Regions from separate parts of the Vibrio phycocola genome, predicted to be linked through region 2. Evidence: predicted binding sites of a transcription regulator. Region 2 holds the regulator's gene; each other region holds the start of a gene.
What was found. The regulator PurR, encoded in region 2, represses purine synthesis genes. The targets are predictions, from matches to a motif close to TNANGNAAACGTTTNCNTNA.
Positions count from the first base shown of each region.

Region 1: ACXJY6_RS07490 (phosphoribosylaminoimidazolesuccinocarboxamide synthase) is a predicted target of PurR. The motif match lies at 2,807-2,826, and genes of this name have one in related genera.
Region 3: purL (phosphoribosylformylglycinamidine synthase) is a predicted target of PurR. The motif match lies at 3,822-3,841, and genes of this name have one in related genera.

Region 1 covers NZ_JBTAMQ010000004.1:276,025-282,727, forward strand. The annotation lists gene ACXJY6_RS07480 (NAD-dependent malic enzyme) at 1-794, opposite strand, end outside; gene ACXJY6_RS07485 (hypothetical protein) at 1,151-1,525, shown strand; gene ACXJY6_RS07490 (phosphoribosylaminoimidazolesuccinocarboxamide synthase) at 1,603-2,706, opposite strand; gene ACXJY6_RS07495 (hypothetical protein) at 2,943-3,332, opposite strand; gene ACXJY6_RS07500 (hypothetical protein) at 3,809-4,009, opposite strand; gene ACXJY6_RS07505 (hypothetical protein) at 4,156-5,196, opposite strand; gene ACXJY6_RS07510 (YiaD family glycine zipper/OmpA-like lipoprotein) at 5,289-5,957, opposite strand; gene ACXJY6_RS07515 (DUF2786 domain-containing protein) at 6,002-6,685, opposite strand.
Region 2 covers NZ_JBTAMQ010000002.1:35,707-42,409, forward strand. The annotation lists gene mukF (chromosome partition protein MukF) at 1-648, opposite strand, end outside; gene cmoM (tRNA uridine 5-oxyacetic acid(34) methyltransferase CmoM) at 664-1,443, opposite strand; gene elyC (envelope biogenesis factor ElyC) at 1,559-2,365, shown strand; gene purR (HTH-type transcriptional repressor PurR) at 2,481-3,485, shown strand; gene ACXJY6_RS03765 (TfoX/Sxy family DNA transformation protein) at 3,666-4,256, shown strand; gene ACXJY6_RS03770 (alpha/beta fold hydrolase) at 4,265-5,074, opposite strand; gene glgA (glycogen synthase GlgA) at 5,145-6,614, opposite strand; gene glgC (glucose-1-phosphate adenylyltransferase) at 6,604-6,703, opposite strand, start outside.
Region 3 covers NZ_JBTAMQ010000019.1:30,039-36,741, reverse strand. The annotation lists gene ACXJY6_RS18625 (hypothetical protein) at 1-756, shown strand, start outside; gene ACXJY6_RS18620 (hypothetical protein) at 740-1,174, shown strand; gene tadA (tRNA adenosine(34) deaminase TadA) at 1,277-1,813, shown strand; partial or broken gene mltF (membrane-bound lytic murein transglycosylase MltF) at 2,285-3,686, opposite strand; gene purL (phosphoribosylformylglycinamidine synthase) at 3,972-6,703, shown strand, end outside.

The sequences.
Region 1 (6,703 bases), on a different contig from region 2:
TTGAAGCAACAAATTCTATCTTTATAGCGCTCAAGCAAGGGCATCGCATTGATTTGAGCAAAATCTTCAAACTGTATTAGAACGTCAGGCCAGCGGCGCAATACTGCTTGGATAAATTCTTCGACGAATTCGTTGTACTCTTCTCCGGTGATCCGAGTGTTTCGCCACCCCATATACATAGGGTCATCTAAACGCTGTGGGTTATTGGTACCAACATCTAATACGATAGGCAAAGTATAAGCAGGGCTGATACCTCCACAGGCGGTGTAGAGTGACAACTTGCCTATTGGGATACCCATACCACCGATGCCTTGATCGCCAAGCCCTAGGATACGTTCACCATCGGTTACCACAATAATTTTTACGTTTTGGTTAGAGGCATTATTTAATAAATCATCAATTCTATCTCGGTTAGGGTAGGAGATAAAAACGCCACGCCCGCGACGGTAAATATTGGAGAAGTTCTCACATGCTGCGCCCACAGTTGGTGTGTAGATGATAGGCATCATTTCAGTAACATGGTTTTGTACTAACCGGTAATAGAGCGTTTCATTAGTATCTTGAATATTACGTAAGTAGATATGCTTATCCATGTCACTATCAAAGCTGCAATATTGACGGTATGCGCGGTCAACTTGCTCTTCAATTGTTTCGGTAATTTCGGGTAACAGTCCTTCGAGGTTGAACGAACGGCGCTCATCAGTAGTGAATGCGGCCCCTTTATTAAGAAGTGGCGTACTGAGTAGTGCCGTTCCGGCATAGGGGATATATAGCGGGCGTTTGTCATGATTCATGTTAAACCTATTAGTCGATATTTGAAGGATACGAATAAAGTGTAATTGGCGGCTTATGTTATGTAAATAGAAAGGAAAGGTATAAGTTGTTGGAACCGAGTTACATTTGCATAACAAATGTTTTAGTTTTTTAAATTGACTGATGATTAAACAGGACTTAATTCATGGTTGAAAATATTAATCAACTAGACACCTATGATGAATGAGATGTTCGATAACTGTTGCGATTTTGTTTTTTATATAGCCATTTAATATATCTCGAGGCTATAAAAGACCGTTTTTTTATATTCCATTGCTATATTAACTTGGTTCATTAATAGTCAGATCATCATGGTATGACATGACGGGGAGGCGAGATGAATAATTCAGCAGCAATGAATATCGAATTTGATTACACCAACTTTCTTGGAGAAAGTAGCAATCATCATTGGACTTTTGTTGAACTCTTTGGATTTAAGTGGCCATCAGTCGGGAATAATCCAAATCAGGAGTTGGATAAAACCGCTGAACAAAAGCTTTGGGATGCCGCGATGAATCGCTTGTCATCTCAGCATAGCGATGAGTCGAATATCATAGTGCTGGTGGAGCTGGCTAGGGTGCTGGGTATTAGTTGTTTTCGTTTGAAAATGCCGTATCAGATACCTATGGAACAGCGAACATTGATCGAACAGCAAGCAAATGCGAATTTGATCATTATTGCTCCAGAAGAATTTTTGGTGATGTTGTTATAGAAGCTTTCTTGCTTTTTCTGGGCTAAAATTGCAAAAGGGACTTCAAATGAAGTCCCTTTTTGATGTGATAATTCTGATTAGTCGATCAAACCATATTGGGTTCTGAGTACATCAATAATTTCCTGTTTAGGGTTTTCACTCAGATGTAATGGTTTTCCTATCACTTTTTCAGCAATTTCAATGTAGGTTTTAGAGACATTCATCATTGCTTCAAGTGGTAGTTCATTGTCTTTAGCAAGCGCTTCGCGTTCAGGCATACGCTCTTTATTAAGCAAAATATCTGGGTCTGGGAAATGGTTCAATAAGAATTGGCGGAAGCCTTCTTTTGAATTCTCCACTATTTTGCCTTTGTTGTAGGCTGCTTCGTCCCATAAGCGTGATGAATCTGGCGTACCAACTTCGTCCATGTAAATCAGTTTTTCTTGGCCTTTAGCATTAGTGACATAACCAAATTCGAACTTGGTATCAACAAAGATTTGTCCGATTTGCGCTAATGCGTTGCTAATCACGTCAAAACCTTGCGAAAGCAGTACTTCATATTGAGCAATGTCGTCTTTGGTGCTGAAATTAAATGCGGCGAAATTCTCTTCAATGTTGGCTTTAGTGATGTTGACATCATCCGCTTCCGGAACCCCAGGAATTCCTTTTAATATTCCTTTTGTGGAAGGCGTCATAATAAGTTCAGGTAGTTCTTTGTCTTTTCCTAACCCTTCCGGTAATTGAATACCACAAAATTCACGTTCGCCTTTCTCATACGCACGCCACATTGAGCCAGTAATGTACTTACGACAAATTGCTTCAATCATTACAGGTTTGGCTTTCTGTACGATCCAGACAAATGGGTGAGGGATATCTAAGATATGACTATCTGCTAGCCCGTTATCTTTAAATAATTGGAACCAATGATTGGAAATAGCGTTAAGCGCCGCTCCTTTACCTGGAACACCTTTAAGGCCGCCTTCAGCATGCCATACGCAATCGAAAGCCGAAAGGCGATCACTGATCACCATAATAGCCAAAGGTGCATCCGACGCAACATCGTAACCTTTTTCGAGAATCAGACGCTTACTATCTTCTTCGGTAAGCCAATAAACAGAACGGACTTTACCGCTATGTACTGGGAGGTGAGTTCGAATTGGGAGGTCATCGTTGACGGCAAGAACTTGATCTGCAAGGCTCATTAAGACATTCCTATCATTTATAAAACGCCACATAGAGATGGGTTATTGGATAAAAAATTGCTGAGCGAATAATACCAGAACTTGAGTGATACGCCATCTAAAAAGCAAACGATTGCTTAATTTTATTTGGCCGAGATTTTAGATTAGAGAATAACAAAAACGTAGAGTACTTAAAAAGAAAAAATTTAAGCGAAAACAAGGATGTTTTCGCTAACAACAGTACAACGAGGCATCAATTAGTGAAGTAGAGTGCTTCTCGTATTGATGAAAAACAATTGACAGTCATGGATTTCGGCCAGGATATATAAACGAGATTGTTGTTCTACAGGAATTTGGTTTGAGGCAACGATAGCACTGGCATTACCGGAGTAGATGGCTTTTTCAACGACATCTGATTCGGAAAACTGGCGAGAAGGCATTAAATGAATCACTTTGCTACTCCAAGATTGATCAGTCGATACTTCGACAATGTGATGACGTGGGCATTGCGATGTAAACATAATCCATTGTGGAAGGTGCGCCAGTTCGCTTAATTGATCATTGACACCATATAAGTTAACTCGGCTTTCTGAAGAGAGAAATAGATGGTCATTGTTTTCAATAGAATTTACTGTGTTAAAAATCATAATACTGTTTCCCTGTACATGCTGTATGCCTATACAGTATTATTTTCCGCAGTACTGATCAAGTAAAAATTGTTCATTTTGCAAACATAAATGTGATTGAGTTCTATATATGTGCTACAAAAATAGTCAAATTAAGAAAATGAGATGTGATATAGGATGGAACTTAAGGAGAACATAGGGGTATATATTTATGATAATACAGATGTTTTTAGGATTTGGTATCCATAGCGGAATATTCATAGCCAACGAAACTGGATCTACGATAGGAGTGTTGAGAGGTCAGCAGGGATATCTGTAGGAATAGGACTATTACGTTCTATGACAAGTCGTTTGTGCAATCGAGCAAAGCTTCAACTACAGCAAAACAGATGAATTATCGTTGGATTGGACACAGTAATCTGTTTTGCGAGTTCTTGCATTAAATCGATGAGTAGGGAGCTCATTCGATTGCATACTATTGATGAGGATTAATTGTATTAGGCGTGACGCGCTAAATTGTTTTCGTTGGGAAAGCGTTGCAATGCTGCAAGTTCAGCTAGATTAAATTGGCGGACATCCAAGCGAGCAAGTTCATTACAATCTTCACATGAGTGGTGACACTTTCCATCGACATAATGATGCTTTGTTAAATAGTTAGGTTGATTGCACCAGTCGCAAACACCTTCGATAGTAAACATTAAATTTCTCCCAAATATTACTAGTTATATTGTAAGACATATTAATGCAGTTAATTATTACACAGATGTTAACAATTAGTTAAATCTAGCCCATTAAGTGTGACTAATGTCTATTTATATAGTGGACTGACTCAATTTAATTCTGTTTATTGAATCCTAGACTTGCGTGCTTGTTGTGCTTTTTTAAGCGTAACGAGCAGTTTAAGGGAGTGGTTTAGATTCGTCATTGCTGAATCGGTTCCGCCTGCGTCGGGGTGATAGATTTTACTTAACTGGCGATAACGCAGTTTTAATTGCTTTTCATCGGGGATAGCTTTAGAGCTGCATCCAAATAGAACACAGGCATGTTCCAATTGCTGTTGATTAGCTGACGGTTTTTTATCTTGGCTTTGTTGTAGCTTTTTGTATTGCTTAACTATCTTAGACATTTGTTGTTTTTGTCTTTCAACAGTACGTTGGCTTGATTTTAGCTGTTTTGATAGATCATCTTGTTTTTGTCTTTGCTGACCCGTTTGTTTAATTCGTTTTTTTCTACTGCGAATCTTTAGTGAACCAGTTATAAGAGCGAATATCGCAATTGCACTAATGGTTATGATATCAGTATGGGCGATGCCATTTGTTTGATTAATAGGATCGCCAGTTTTCTTATCCGTTTCTTCTGAGTTCAGCGATAGCGTTTCAGACAATTGTTCAAGCTGTTGGACTCGCTGCAGTCTCTTTCCATCGAATTTTGCCTGTAATAGCGCATTGTATTGTTCTTCTGCTGCTTCTGAGTCTATCGCTGCAATTCGATACCAGGCAATACTTTGATCGATAGACGCAATCCTATCGCCATATTGAGAGTAAAATTCTCCAAGCCTTATAGCATCATCATGGTTTCCTTTAACGGCGTGTAAGCTAAGCCAATACAGAGCTTCTTGTAGTTCTTGAGATGATGGGGTGTCGGTAAGATAGAGTTTGATTAACTCCTTTTGCGCCGGGATGCTTCCCAATTCCGAGGCTTGTTCAAACCAGTATTGTGCTTTTTGTATCGAAGGTTCAACACCCGTTCCTTGTTGATAAGTAACGGCTAATTGATATTGAGCGAGTGGATCACGCTGTGCAGCGAGGCGTTGTAATTCATTGATATCACTAGCATGTGATTGCCATGCGATTAAACTAATTAGTAACGTCGATGCAAGCTTCAAATGCCTTATTCTCTCTTTCCATTGAAATAAAGGATATCAATAAAGATACAAGATGACGGAAATTATCTTCGTATCTTTATCGGTCTAATACTTTATTGTAGTGGAAGAATTTGAATTTCGACACGTCGATTACATGCACGTCCCGCAGCAGTATCATTGCTACATAACGCAACACGTTCTCCGTAACCTCGAGAAATAGCACGTCCAGCAGTAACGCCTTGTGATACCAAATAGGCTCTGACTGATTCAGCACGTTGTTCGGAAAGAACTTGGTTAGTTTGATCACTACCGGTACTGTCGGTGTGACCTTCAATAACTAAGCTTGTGTTTGGGTATTCAACCAATATAGTGGCGACACCCGATAAAGTATTGTGGATTGAAGACGTGAGTTGGTAAGAATTAGTATCAAAACCAATACCATTTTCCATGCGAAGTAGAAGTTCATTTTCACCGACTCGCTCTACTTGTACTCCTGAGTTGACCAACTCTTGACGAAGCGCTTCTTCCTGTTGATCGAAATAGTAGCCAACGCCTCCTCCAATTGCTCCACCACCGACTGCACCAATAAGCACATTTTGGCGGCGTTCTTTGGCACTGTCTCCAGTTGCGAGTCCAATCGCTACGCCTGAAAGAGCACCGATAATCGCCCCTTTCGTCGCAGAATTGGTTTCACTTTCCCCGGTTGTCGCATTTTGTCGTTGAGTCGTTTCACATCCAGCGAGAAGTGCAACAACAGATAAAGCAATCGTCAATTTTTTCACTTACATCTCTCCAATTATTGGTGATTCAGTTCTTATGACAACAATTATTTCAATTGTTTCGGTCGTTGTGCTCCGTCAATCGGTTTATTGACAGAAACTCGGCGACCTTTTTTCAATCCAACTTCGTAGTCGGCGGTTATTGCTTTCATTGCTTCGTTTAATTGCTTCTTAAACGTTTCACGGTCGATGTTCTCGAATTCTTTATCAATATAGTTGTTTATTTTATTATTTGATTCATCATCGGGTGTAATTATGGGGAGTTTTTCAAGTGCTCCTTCGATCCAACCCGAAACAAATGAGCTTACACGGCGAGTGACTTCGGTGGTTGGGGTCCCACTACCAGAAAAACTGTTTCGGAATTGTCCGGTTTGCTCATTGAGTTCACGGTAAATAATATCAAAGGCAAATGCGGCAAAAATGGCCCGATCTGCTTCACCAATAAACTCAACTCGTTTTAACCCTTTATGATTGAGTAGCACTGCCTCAACACCAAATTTGGTATTGATCCCTCTGATGATTCTTAGAATATTGTGGCTAATACTTGCAGGCAGTAGATGCGACGATTGCGTTTTCCCCATCTTAATGAACTCAATATCGTCTTTATCAAGACCATACTTAAGCATAAGACGGTGAGCCATTTTTATGGCATTCGCGGCTTCATTCACGTTGGCTGAGTTACCTAGTTCTAGGCACTTGGCGATTTTTTTTAGCGCTTTTTGCTTATCCATCAAGCTGCAATTACTTTC
Region 2 (6,703 bases):
GGTTTCCGTAAGTAGCTGTTCACAGTTGTTAATCGCTTCACGCCAATCTTTATTCAATAGATCTGCAATTTGGTCTTTCACATCTTGTTGTTGGTCATCCATTGCACGTTGGTTGAGATCGATTTGATCAAATATCTCACCGACGGAATACTTTAAAATCGCAAAAACGGATTTATACCAATGGCTTGTATCACCACCGTCTTCGGCTGCTTCTTTTGCACGAGCCATCTCGCTCGCAACCATAGAGAGTTGAATTGAAAGCTTTAACTTCGAAAATTCCCGATGACGAACATAATATTCGGTGATACCTAATGCCAAATGAGAAAGACGATAAATACTTGCGCCATCATTAATAGAGCTCGTAAATCGACGTAGCAGACGTTGATTGACAAGATCATTAATCGCATTATTTGCACGGAAACTCGATGCTTCACCCGTTTCACTGAATGAATCGGTTGCGATAGCAAATACATCGTGCAATTCAGCCTCACCTAACTCTTCATCAAACCGCTCATTGCTCAATACCGCAATAGAAATTAGAAAGGCGAGTCGTTCCGTCGATAGATCCAGCATAAAGTCATGCTGTTTGATCCACCCGACCAATTCACTTAACGTCTGTGTATCGGAATCGTGATTCAAATCACTCATCTTTTATCGTAACCCTTAATTTTTTCGCGCCCAGACATGAATGTAACGCCCCATTGAAAGATAAGGCTCTTCACGACATAAACGACGTTCTAGATTGAGTACATCTTCTGACGTGTACTCACCCATATGTTGTTGGTTTCCAATGTAATCACTGAAACACCGAATTCCACTTTTTCCCACAACCTGACAATCGCTGTCTTCAATCCAGCGGTAAACATCACTTGGAATGAGTCCTTTTTGTGGTTGTAATTTAAAACGTTTCTTAAATGGCATTCCATTCAACACGTGAGGAATATTGCCACAAACAACATTCTTGTAAACCAAGCCATGGTGGTTATAAAACATAATCGACACGACGCCACCAGGTTTTAAATGCTGCAATAGTTCTCTTAATACCGTTTGTGGATCTGCTAACCATTCCATTACGGCATGAAACAAAATCAGATCAACCGGAGTATCTAAATGTCGGCTTAGTCTCTGAATAGGAGAATGCACAAAGCGATACTGAGGAAGCAATTGGTTTTTTTCAATCTCCACTTTTGCTAATTCGAGCATTTCACAAGAGAGATCACATAATGTCACTAAATGATTGTTTTTTGCCAACTTTTGTGAAAGTTGTGCCAAACCACCACCTGCGTCTAAAATATGCAGCGGCATTAATTTATCTGGAAATATTGATAAAATTCGTTCAATATCTTCCCAAACAATCTGCTGTCGTATGTCTCCTTTGTCAGAGCCATATATGTTTTTCGCAAATTTGTGTGCAATATCGTCGAAATTACGATCTTCTGTCACGGTAGCTTAAGGTATGATTGGAATACGTGCGGCTATTCTCGCATAGGGACGGTGATTATAAAGAGGAATCTGTTATTTTCATCCTATTTGCTGTTTTTTCGGACAACTGACTTTTATGTTTGAATTAAAAAAGATAATTGCTTCCTTGTTAATGCCTCTGCCCGCAATGCTGATCATTGGCTTTATTGGGCTAATGTTGATTATGTTCACAACCAAAAGGCGCACAGGTTGTTGGTTCGTCCTCTTTTCATTTACGATAATTTTTCTCGCCGCATTCCAACCCGTTTCTAGCCGTTTACTTCTTCCTCTTGAACGCCAATACTCCGCTTTCTTACCTATAGAAGGGCATATTGATTATGTGATGGTGTTAGGCAGTGGTCACGTTGTAGACGATGATCTACCACCAACCTCAGAATTAAGTCGAGCGGGATTAATGAGGTTAACCGAAGGAATTCGTATCATGCGCATGTATCCAGGCTCAAAACTAATCTTATCTGGATACAATGCAGAAACGGAAGTCAGCCACGCAAGAATGCTCGCCAAAGTTGCGCTCGCATTGGGTGTGGTTAAGTCAGATATTGTGTTGCTAGAAGCTGCAAAAAATACACATGAAGAAGCATTCCAAGCCGCTCGCTTTATTGAAGAAAAGAAGCTAGTTGTTGTTACTTCTGCAAGTCATATGCGTCGCGCTATTGTCGAGTTTCACAGTGCTCGGGTTTTCCCAATTCCGGCCCCAACAAATTTTTTAGCCCAGCGAGACATAAAACAAGCGTGGGAAAAATATCTACCTAGAGCACGCTACTTGGAACAAACAGAACGGTATTGGTATGAAACGTTAGGCCTTCTTTGGCATTATGTAAACCAATGGATAGAAAGTGAAAAACAACCTCAAACCGAACAATCTGTAAGTTCATTTTCATAGCTCAACATAAATAACATTTTATTCATCTAATTGATTCAATTAATATAGGCCTAGATTCGTTATATTTAATGTAATTAATTCTTGGTCTTAGAGTTAAATTATCTCAGGAATAATAATGTCAACAATTAAAGATGTAGCTCGATTAGCTGGCGTATCAACCACAACCGTTTCTCACGTAATCAATAAAACGCGTTTTGTTGCTGAAGCGACACAAGAGAAAGTGAATACGGCAGTTAAAGAGTTGAAATACTCACCAAGTGCCGTTGCTCGAAGCCTCAAATGTAACTCAACTCAAACAATTGGGATGCTAGTCACTCAATCGACCAACCCATTTTTTTCTGAAGTTATCGATGGAGTCGAAAATTACTGCTACCGTCAAGGCTATACATTAATCCTATGTAACACAGGTGGGATATACGAAAAGCAACGCGACTACATTCGTATGTTGGCTGAAAAACGTGTCGATGGGATCTTAGTCATGTGTTCTGACCTCACGGAAGAGCTCTTAGTGATGCTCGACAGCTACAGTGAGGTTCCTAAAGTAATCATGGACTGGGGGCCAGAGAGCTCACAATCAGATAAAATTATTGATAATTCGGAAGAAGGTGGATACTTAGCAACCCGTTATTTGATTAAACATGGTCATAGAGACATCGCATGTCTTAGTGGACACTTAAATAAAGCCGCCTGTAAAGAGCGTATTATAGGCTTTCGCCGCGCAATGAACGAAGCCAATCTTGCGATTAATGAAGACTGGATTCTAGAAGGCAACTTTGAATGTGACACCGCTGTTTTAGCCGCCGACAGCATTATTGCAATGGATACTAAACCCACCGCGGTTTTTTGTTTTAACGATACAATGGCATTAGGTCTAATGAGCCGATTACAGCAAAAAGGAATTCGAATACCCGAAGACATTTCAGTAATTGGTTATGACAATATTGAAATCTCTGAATACTTTTCTCCACCGTTAACCACAATTCATCAGCCTAAACGTCGCGTCGGAAAAAATGCGTTTGAAATCTTACTCCAGCGTATAAAAAACAAGCAACATGAACGACGCGTTTTCGAAATGCATCCAGAAATTGTTGAACGCTTTTCAGTAAAGAAACTTGACTAAGTGTATTAAAGATAAGAAATAAATAATTTTCTCATCTCTTGATATTTATTCTTATATTCAATATTGCTCTATCCCATTCTATGAACTAAAATCACATTATTACTTGGTCAAACTATAATCAAAAAGCCTTGTAAAAGCTCAACACAATACTCAGAAGCTAGGAATATAGAAGATTGCGATATGGATAAACCAATACTGAAAGATTCGATGCACCTTTTTGAGACTCTCGGCTCAATCACTTCTCGCTCCATGTTTGGTGGTTTTGGAATATTTGCTAACGGCGTTATGTTTGCTCTTGTTGTACAGAACAGACTCCATATTAGAGCAGATAAGTTAACACTAGACGATTTTAAATCTCGAGGGTATAAGCCATACTCTTATGCAAAACGCGGTTTCCCAGTCGTCACTAAATATTACGCCCTCGACGATAATTGTTGGAATAACCCTGAAGACGTATTTACACTCGGCAAAAATGCTTTTGACTTTGCCATCAGCGAAAAGCAGACTCAATTAACAAAAAAGCCACAACGGATAAAAGACCTACCCAATTTACGTCTGACCACAGAAAGGATGTTAAAAAAGGCTGGCATTAATTCTGTAGAAGACCTCATCACCGAAGGCGCATTAAATGCTTATAAAGCTATCAAAGAGTCGCATGCTAGCTCTTCTATATCTTTAGAGCTACTGTGGTCACTAGAAGGGGCGATAGAAGGCAAACATTGGTCAGTTATCCCTCAATCGCGTCGCGATGAACTGCTAAACAAACTATAGACTTGAAACTACGCACCATACTTTTGTTGGTGCTTTTTTATAAACCCTATTGAGTGCGTGTTGAAGAGCTCTGGTGATTCAACATTGCACACATGGCCGCAATTAGGTATCAAGCGTAATTCACTTAACGAGTGCCCAGCAACCATCTCTCTCACGGGTTGAATAAACATATAATCTAACTCCCCCATCACATATAGCGTAGGAATAGCGGCTTCTCTCTCACGAAAATAGCGCATTAAAGGATTCACTTCCGCTGTTAAGGTAAACCAACGTTTAAATTCTTTTTGACACAACTTTGTTGCTTCTCGTGCAAATAAGTTACGTGACTCTTTTTGAGCGACTTGAGGCATAATTATGTAGCCAAATAAACGATACAACCACATGTACGGAATGATATGTTTACTCGCATGGCCTATAGAGACTAATATTTGTGAGCGCGTATCAAATCGAGTAATAGCACCACCTAATATCATAGTATTTACGCGGCTTTCAGCCAGTTCTGCAATTGTACGTACTATAATGGTTCCCAAAGACATACCTACAAAGTGCGCACGTTCAATATCCAAATGATCGAGTACTTTAATGACATCTTTACTTACAGATTTAAAAGTATACTTATCATGAAGCCAGTCTTTGAATAGTTGATTAGAGCGGCCATGGCCACGGAGATCTATCAGTAGTAAATTAAAGTGCTTTTTATATTCTTTGATCTGCTTAAACCAGATCGACGAACTCCCACCCGCACCATGAATGAACACAACCCATTCTTCAGATGTGGAGTGAGGATAAACCTTATGAAAAAGAATATCGTTCGACATTTACTCAACTTTTCGCAATATATTTAATTAAACATTAACACAAAAAAAGCGCCGAAGCGCTTTTTATCTATTATAGATTTTGTAACGCTTTATGGTACATCTTTATATATTCATGTGCAGATTCATGCCAACTGAAATCTTTACGCATCGCTCTCTGCTGCATCTCCAAAAAGGTGCTAGGTTGCTGAAGATAAACCAATAGCGCTCTCTGCATGCTAATTAAAAGTGCTTCAGGGGAAGGATCGATAAAACCAAAACCGGTCGCATTATCCGAATCTTTATCATAATCGATAACGGTATCTTTCAGACCACCAACTTCTCGAACAATGGGTAGTGTTCCATAAGCCATACTGTAGATTTGATTCAATCCGCACGCCTCAAATTCTGATGGCATAACAAAGAAATCAGATGCAGCTTCAACGAGATGAGCAAATCGATTGCTATAAGCATCAACAAACATAAATTTTTGCGGATACTTAGAAACCAATTGATGTAATGTATTTGCGACATCTGGTTCCCCCGTACCAACAATAATAAATTGAACATCATTACGTAAAAATTGCTCTAGAATGGGAAGTAGATAATGAAAGCCTTTTTGATGAGTCAATCGACAAACCATGCCGAATAATGGCACATCACGAACAGGGAGACGCAACTCCTCTTGTAAAGTACTCTTAGATTCCGCCTTACCTTGTTGCAACGACTCAGTTTCACAATCGTAATTTAAAGGTAAGAATTCATCTGTTTTTGGATTCCACTCAGAATAATCACAACCATTCACGATCCCATATAAGTCCTTAGTACGGTGAACAAAGTCATCGACTAACCCATGAGCACCGAGTGGTGTGAGCAACTCTGCCGCGTAATTGGGACTAACAGCATTCACTTTGTCCGCATAAGTAATACCGGCACGGAGCATACTGACGTGACCATTTCCGTACTCCAAATGATGCATACCTGAAGTATGGAGCTCAGGGATTACCCCAAGTTCGTCATAGGAATAAATACCCTTAAAAATAGCATTATGGACCGTTAATACACTCTTAATATCTTGGTAATAAGGGTCAGCGTTATAACGAGTCTTAAGTAGAAATGGAACTAAGCCAGTGTGCCAATCATTCGCATGTACAACATCAGGTTTAATGTTTAATTTCGGAAGTACATCCAAGCAAGCAGCACTAAAAAACCCAAAACGTTCACCATTATCCGAGTACGCATTATTATGCTCAGCGTACAACTCTGGACGGTCAAAGTAGTGGTCACAATCAATATAGTAAACTTCAACGCCATCAAGCTCTGAGCATCTGACTTGATACTCAGTATGAGGCCAATGACTTAAACTACTCTTAAGTATGATCTCGCAGTCGAGACGTCCTGGTGCCAGTCGGTAGCCTGGCAACACTATTCTAACCGTATGGCCGATATCCTGAAGCGCTTTCGGCAGAGCTTTGGCGACATCGGCCAAACCTCCACTTTTTACAATACCTTGAGCTTCGGAAACAGCAAACCAGACATCTATCTTATCTTTATTAAAATCCAATTTTAGTTCCTTTGGCAATAACCACTATACCTGAGTCAGATACATGGAAACGTTGGCGATCGAGCTCTATATCTTCGCCGATAACAGTC
Region 3 (6,703 bases), on a different contig from region 2:
CAGCGCTGCACCGATAGTCATCATAGCGTTGACCGTACTATAAGCAATGCAAAGAGTGATTTCTATCATGATAGCGAACTCAACCCATTTGAGGACTTATTTGGTGTATCAGAATCAAATTGGTTTAATGTATTTTCTAATACAGCCGTCGGTCGAGTTCCTCACTCGCTAGACAGTCACAATGTTCTATCGGTTTCATCTGCCGAAAAGCTACCAATCGCTCAAATGAATACCCATTGTGCCAGTGATATTGAAGCTCGTATCAACCAAGGAAAAGACCTTATCTGGGTCTATGGCGGCTGTGAACTAAACGAAAGTGATGTCTCTCAAATCAGCGACGCCATTGAAAATCAATTTACTGACTCTGGAATTATCTTAGTGGTTCATAACGGGATCTTAGCGGTCGAAAGTCAGCAAACTTTTCCTGGACTGGTTATGCAATTCACGTCACCAGGTAGTACATTTTCAACCGCTTTGGATTGGGCATCGACTCAAGTAAATCAAGATATTATCGATTTTATGGCACACTCCTCCAATCCTGACTTAATCGGGCCGGATCAGATTAGTTATTTTCAAGTGGGGCGGTTCAATCCTGTGGGTGGTTTAGTCCTAAGTTCCAACAATACTTATGCGGTTATTAAAGGCCAACTGCATTTTCAATATCAGCGAGATCTGATTGCAAGGCCTTTAGCTCATATCCGCCCTGTTGGTTGGGTATTTGGTTCATGGGGAGATGAATATGCCACCAGTGAATAGATATAGACCTCGCTCCAGTTACGGTGTTGCCTTACTTGAAGTTGTTGTTTCACTGATGTTATTGAGTCTTGTTGTGGTAGGGCTAATTCAAGTTGAACAGGGTTTATTGGTTAAATTTGAACACGGCCAGTATAAAATGAAAGCCGCTAACCATATCGATAATTATTTTGAATCTCTGCGAACACGTGGCGCCAATTCAGAAATATCAGAAGCCGCGGTTATCGATTTTGACACCGGTATTGGTTCAAAAACAATATCCTATCCTGATGGTATTGAGCTCGAAAGCAAAGTGATTGAGCTATTGGTTGCAGGTAACGTCAAGAAAGTTGAGGCGACAGGACGCTGGCAATTAAGCAGCGGTGAAACTGGCTCAATATCCGCGACAACCATGATCGCGAAATACAGTGAGTTTGATTAACACTATTCAACATACGATAAAATGAATAGCCGATGAGTACCTTGACCATTATTATAGTGGTTGTGTTTTAAATAGTGACCCAACAAATTGAGAGAGAACATAGTGTCTACAGAGTGTAAAGCGACAGAAGATATCCGTTTTATGCAGCGCGCATTAGAGCTAGCACACCAAGCTGAATTGGAAGGTGAAGTTCCAGTTGGCGCCTTGCTAGTGAAAGATGGCAAGGTGATTGCCGAAGGGTGGAATCAGTCGATCTCAAAGCATGATGCGACAGCGCACGCTGAAATTGATGTGTTGCGCAAAGCTGGACGTGTTCTGGAAAATTATCGTCTAACAGATACCACTCTCTATGTTACCTTGGAGCCTTGTCCAATGTGCGCTGGAGCCTTGCTTCATGGGCGGGTTAAACGCATTGTGTATGGTGCTCCAGACCTAAAAGCAGGCGCGGCAGGAACCGTGATTAACTTGTTTGGTAGTGAGGCTAGTTACCACCATGCTGATATTGTGGGAGGAGTTCTAGAGCAAGAATGCCGAGCGCAACTGCAGGCGTTTTTTAAGCGCCGGCGTAAAGAGAAAAAAGAACAAAAACGTCAGGTCAGAGCGACAACCAACAGCGATGAAAGTAGTAATGAATCCTAGCCATTTTAACTTTGGCTAGGATCATAAGTTCAATTCTCGTCTCTTATTTTGAGTTTTCTGAAGCGGTGCTTTTAGCTTCTTCTTTTGTTTCTTCAACTTTGTCTTGTACTTTTTCTACGGCTTCTTTTTTTTCAGCTTTCTTCGAGTCTGTTTGTGCTGCCGCTTTTTTAGTTGCACTGTCCTTAGTTGCCTTAGCTGTTTTATCTGTTATCTCTTTTTTCTTTGTTTTTTGAGTTGCTTCTGATTTGGGCTTACTAGCATCGGTTGATGCTTTGCTCTCTTTAGCTTTCTCTTCTTTTTCTTGTGACTCAGATGCAGCCGAATCATCTGGGGCTGTAGATGTGCTCTCTGTTTCATTTGTGACTAATGTAACAGAAGCATCTTTCGGGACACTCGTTGCATAAAATGGCGCTACGACAGGAATAACGGCGATATCGTCGGTGTTATTGTCACTGTTACTTTTTTGCTTCTCATCAATATGACCAATAATACTTTGGTAATAGCGACGAATGTTTTCGACATAAGAGAGTGCTTCATCACCCCGAGCAAACCCATATTTCGTTGTGCTGTAATATTTCTTTTTTCGCAAAAGTGGTAAACGTTCTTTTACATCGTTCCATGCATTCGGATCGCCACCCAGTTCCTTAGTTAATTTACGTGCGTCAATCACATGTCCGAGTCCCATATTATATGACGCGAGAGCAAACCACGTTTTTTCGTGATGAGGAACTGAGTCAGGAATCGCTTTAAACATACGGCGGAAATAAGCAACACCACCACGTATTGATTGCTCTGGGTCGAGTCTATCGTCAACACCGACACTTTTCGCTGTAGGAAGTGTCAACATCATAAGGCCTCGAACACCGGTGGGCGATTTTGCTTTGGGATCCCAATGAGATTCTTGATACCCAATTGCTGCAATAAGGCGCCAATCAAATTCATCTGAATACTTTTGGAATAAATCTTGCCATTCTTCAAGTGTTGAATCGAGTGCCCGAATAAAGGCTCTGGTATCAACATAATCAAATGTCCCAATATGCCCAATGTATTTTTCCTCAAGAGAAGCGAGAGAACCTGATTGCTTTAGCTGCCCAAAAAACTCAACCATCATTGCATAAAGGCTTTCATCATCTGACCGACGGATAAACCAAGAAACTGACTGATCTTCGGTTAATTCAAATGCAGGCGCGATGTCAGGGTGTACGCGTTGAGCCAGAGAAATTTCAACAGAGTCTGCCATGGTATAACGCAATGTTCCCAATGAGACTTGCTTTAAAAGATCGTTAACATCGGCGTTACGATCTAGGGCATAACTCAGTTCTGGGTTGCTTTGATGTAATGGCTCTAAGGTCTGTTGAAAATGGCTATTTTCTACGATGCGAAAGATGTCTTTCAATTTATGAGATTCAGCTAATGACTCTTTCTGGATTTTTATAAGGTCGGCCATATTCCGTGGTCTTAATGTGCCTTTTTTATACACCAATTGCTGACTGACATAGTAATAAGCAGGGCCGGGTCTAAATTCCTTGATTCGCTCCGGTGTTTGAATTTGTCCAGCGGCAACGAGATCAATTTCATCATTTTTTAATGCAGGAAAGAGCGAAGAGACTCGATAGATTGGCGTGATTTCAAGTTTAACGCCTAGTTGATTAGCAAACTCACGCGCTAATTCGTAATCTAAACCCGAAGGACCATCGGGACTGATAAAATAAGAGAGTTGATTGTTCAGAGTCCCGACTCGTAATACGCCACGATCTCGTATTTTATCGAGTTCACTTTTGGGCTTTGAGTCAATTTGACACCCTGCTAGAAGCGTGACAATCCCTGCGAGTACAACGAATTTTCTCGCATAGTTTCGAACTATTTTTGTCATCAATTAGTCATCTCGAGGTTAGATTATTATTTTTCAGTATAGAGTCATTCTACTGACAACTATATCTTCGAGCAAATAAAGCTGAAAAACTCGATTTACGTACTGATATTCTGTTGCCACTGTTTTCAAAAAAAATGACGCAAACGGTTGCGTTGGGTGTTACATCACACTCGCAATTCCTTTATAATGCGCCCCAAATCCGAGATGAGATTGGAATGAAGCCTTGGCTGCCGTTAAAGTCATTCCAATGTCACCTTAATCAACATTAAATAGAGACCTAAGCACATGAGAATTTTGCGCGGTTCCCCAGCTCTTTCAGAGTTTCGTATTAACAAACTTCTTGAACTTTGTCGTGAACAAAGCTTACCCGTTACTGGTATCTATGCAGAATTTATGCATTTTGCCGATCTTACGGCTGAGCTTACTAGTCAAGAGTTAGACAAGCTTGAAAAGTTACTGACTTATGGACCGAAGATTGAAAGCCATCAACCAGAAGGTTTACTGCTTCTTGCGACACCGCGTCCTGGGACTATTTCCCCTTGGTCTTCTAAATCATCTGATATCGCTCACAATTGTGGCTTGGCTAGTGTAAAGCGTCTAGAACGTGGTACTGCTTACTATATAGAAAGTGCTTCTGAGTTAACTCAAGCGCAAGTTGAAGCGGTAAAAGCCTTAATTCATGACCGTATGATGGAAACCGTGTTTACGGATATGGAAGCAGCATCGGCACTGTTTACCGTTGCAGAGCCTGCGCCGTTTACACCAGTGGATATTCTTGCCGGTGGCCGTGAAGCACTTGAAGAAGCGAACGTCGCTTTGGGTTTGGCGCTTGCTGAAGATGAAATTGATTATCTTGTGACCAGCTTTACAACTTTAGGTCGTAACCCTACCGATATTGAGTTGATGATGTTTGCTCAAGCGAACTCAGAGCACTGTCGACATAAAATCTTTAATGCAGATTGGACGATAGACGGTGTCGACCAGCCAAAATCGCTATTTAAGATGATTAAGAATACGTTCGAAAATACGCCAGATTATGTGTTGTCTGCGTATAAAGATAATGCAGCTGTTATGACTGGTTCGAAAGTTGGGCGCTTCTTTGCTGACCCTGATTCTCGTCAATATACTTATCATCAAGAGCCAGCCCATATCTTGATGAAGGTGGAAACACATAACCACCCAACAGCGATCTCTCCATGGCCAGGTGCTGCGACCGGTAGTGGTGGTGAAATTCGTGACGAAGGCGCAACCGGAATTGGTGGTAAACCGAAAGCAGGTTTGGTTGGATTCTCTGTATCGAACTTGCGTATTCCTGGATTTGAACAACCATGGGAAACTGATTTTGGTAAACCCGGTCGAATCGTCAATGCGTTAGACATTATGCTGGAAGGGCCATTAGGTGGCGCTGCATTTAACAACGAATTTGGTCGTCCTAACTTGCTTGGTTATTTCCGTACTTACGAAGAAAAAGTCACCTCACATGCAGGTGAAGAAGTTCGTGGCTACCATAAGCCAATCATGATTGCCGGTGGTTTAGGTAACATTCGTGAAGAGCACGTAGAGAAAAAAGAAATCCCAGTTGGTGCTAGCCTGATTGTATTGGGCGGTCCAGCGATGAACATCGGCCTTGGTGGCGGTGCAGCCTCTTCAATGGCTTCTGGTCAATCTGCAGAAAACCTAGATTTTGCTTCAGTACAGCGTGAAAACCCAGAAATGGAACGTCGTTGTCAGGAAGTGATCGACCGTTGTTGGCAGCTTGGCGACGATAACCCAATCGCCTTTATTCACGATGTCGGTGCTGGTGGTATTTCTAACGCATTACCTGAATTGGTGAACGATGGTGAGCGTGGTGGTAAATTCCAATTACGCGATGTACCTAATGATGAGCCGGGTATGAGCCCTCTTGAAATTTGGTGTAACGAGTCGCAAGAGCGTTATGTTATGGCTGTCGCACCAGAAAATATGCCAGTGTTTGATGCTATTTGCCAGCGCGAGCGCACACCTTATGCCGTGGTAGGTACGGCCACAGAAGAGCGTCATTTATCGTTAGATGATTCGCACTTCGATAATCGTCCTATCGATATGCCGTTAGATATTCTGTTAGGCAAGCCGCCGAAAATGCATCGTGATGCGACGACATTAAAAGTGCAAGGTAGTGAGCTAGAGCGTTCAGGAATTGAGTTGAATGATGCGGTTGATCGTGTTCTTCGTTTACCAGCTGTTGCTGAAAAAACCTTCTTGATTACCATCGGTGACCGCTCGGTAACCGGGCTTGTCGCTCGTGACCAAATGGTAGGCCCTTGGCAAGTGCCTGTGGCGAACTGTGCTGTGACCGCGGCGAGTTTTGATACTTACCATGGTGAAGCGATGTCGATGGGTGAACGTACACCTGTTGCATTATTAGACTTTGGTGCGTCAGCTCGTTTGGCGGTTGCAGAGTCATTAACCAATATTGCGGCGACCGAAATTGGTGATATTAAACATATCAAACTCTCTGCAAACTGGATGTCTCCAGCGGGTCACCCAGGTGAAGATGCGGGTTTGTACGAAGCGGTAAAAGCCGTTGGTGAAGAGCTATGTCCTGCACTTGGGCTTTCCATCCCGGTAGGTAAAGACTCGATGTCGATGAAGACCAAGTGGGAAGAGAACGGTGAACAAAAAGAAGTTACGTCTCCGCTTTCTTTGGTTATTACGGCATTTGCGCGCGTGGAAGATGTTCGTAAAACGGTCACGCCACAGCTTCGCACCGATAAAGGTGATTCGAGCTTAATAGCCATTGATCTTGGTAACGGCAAAAATCGTTTAGGTGCGACAGCACTTGCTCAAGTATACAAACAGCTTGGTGATAAACCCGCTGATGTCGATAGTGCTGAACAGTTAAAAGGCTTCTACGATGCAATTCAAGCATTGGTGACTCAAGACAAACTTGTTGCTTATCACGATAAAGGCGACGGTGGTTTGTTCGTAACATTGGCTGAAATGGCTTTTGCCGGTCACTGTGGTGTTAATGTAGCGAT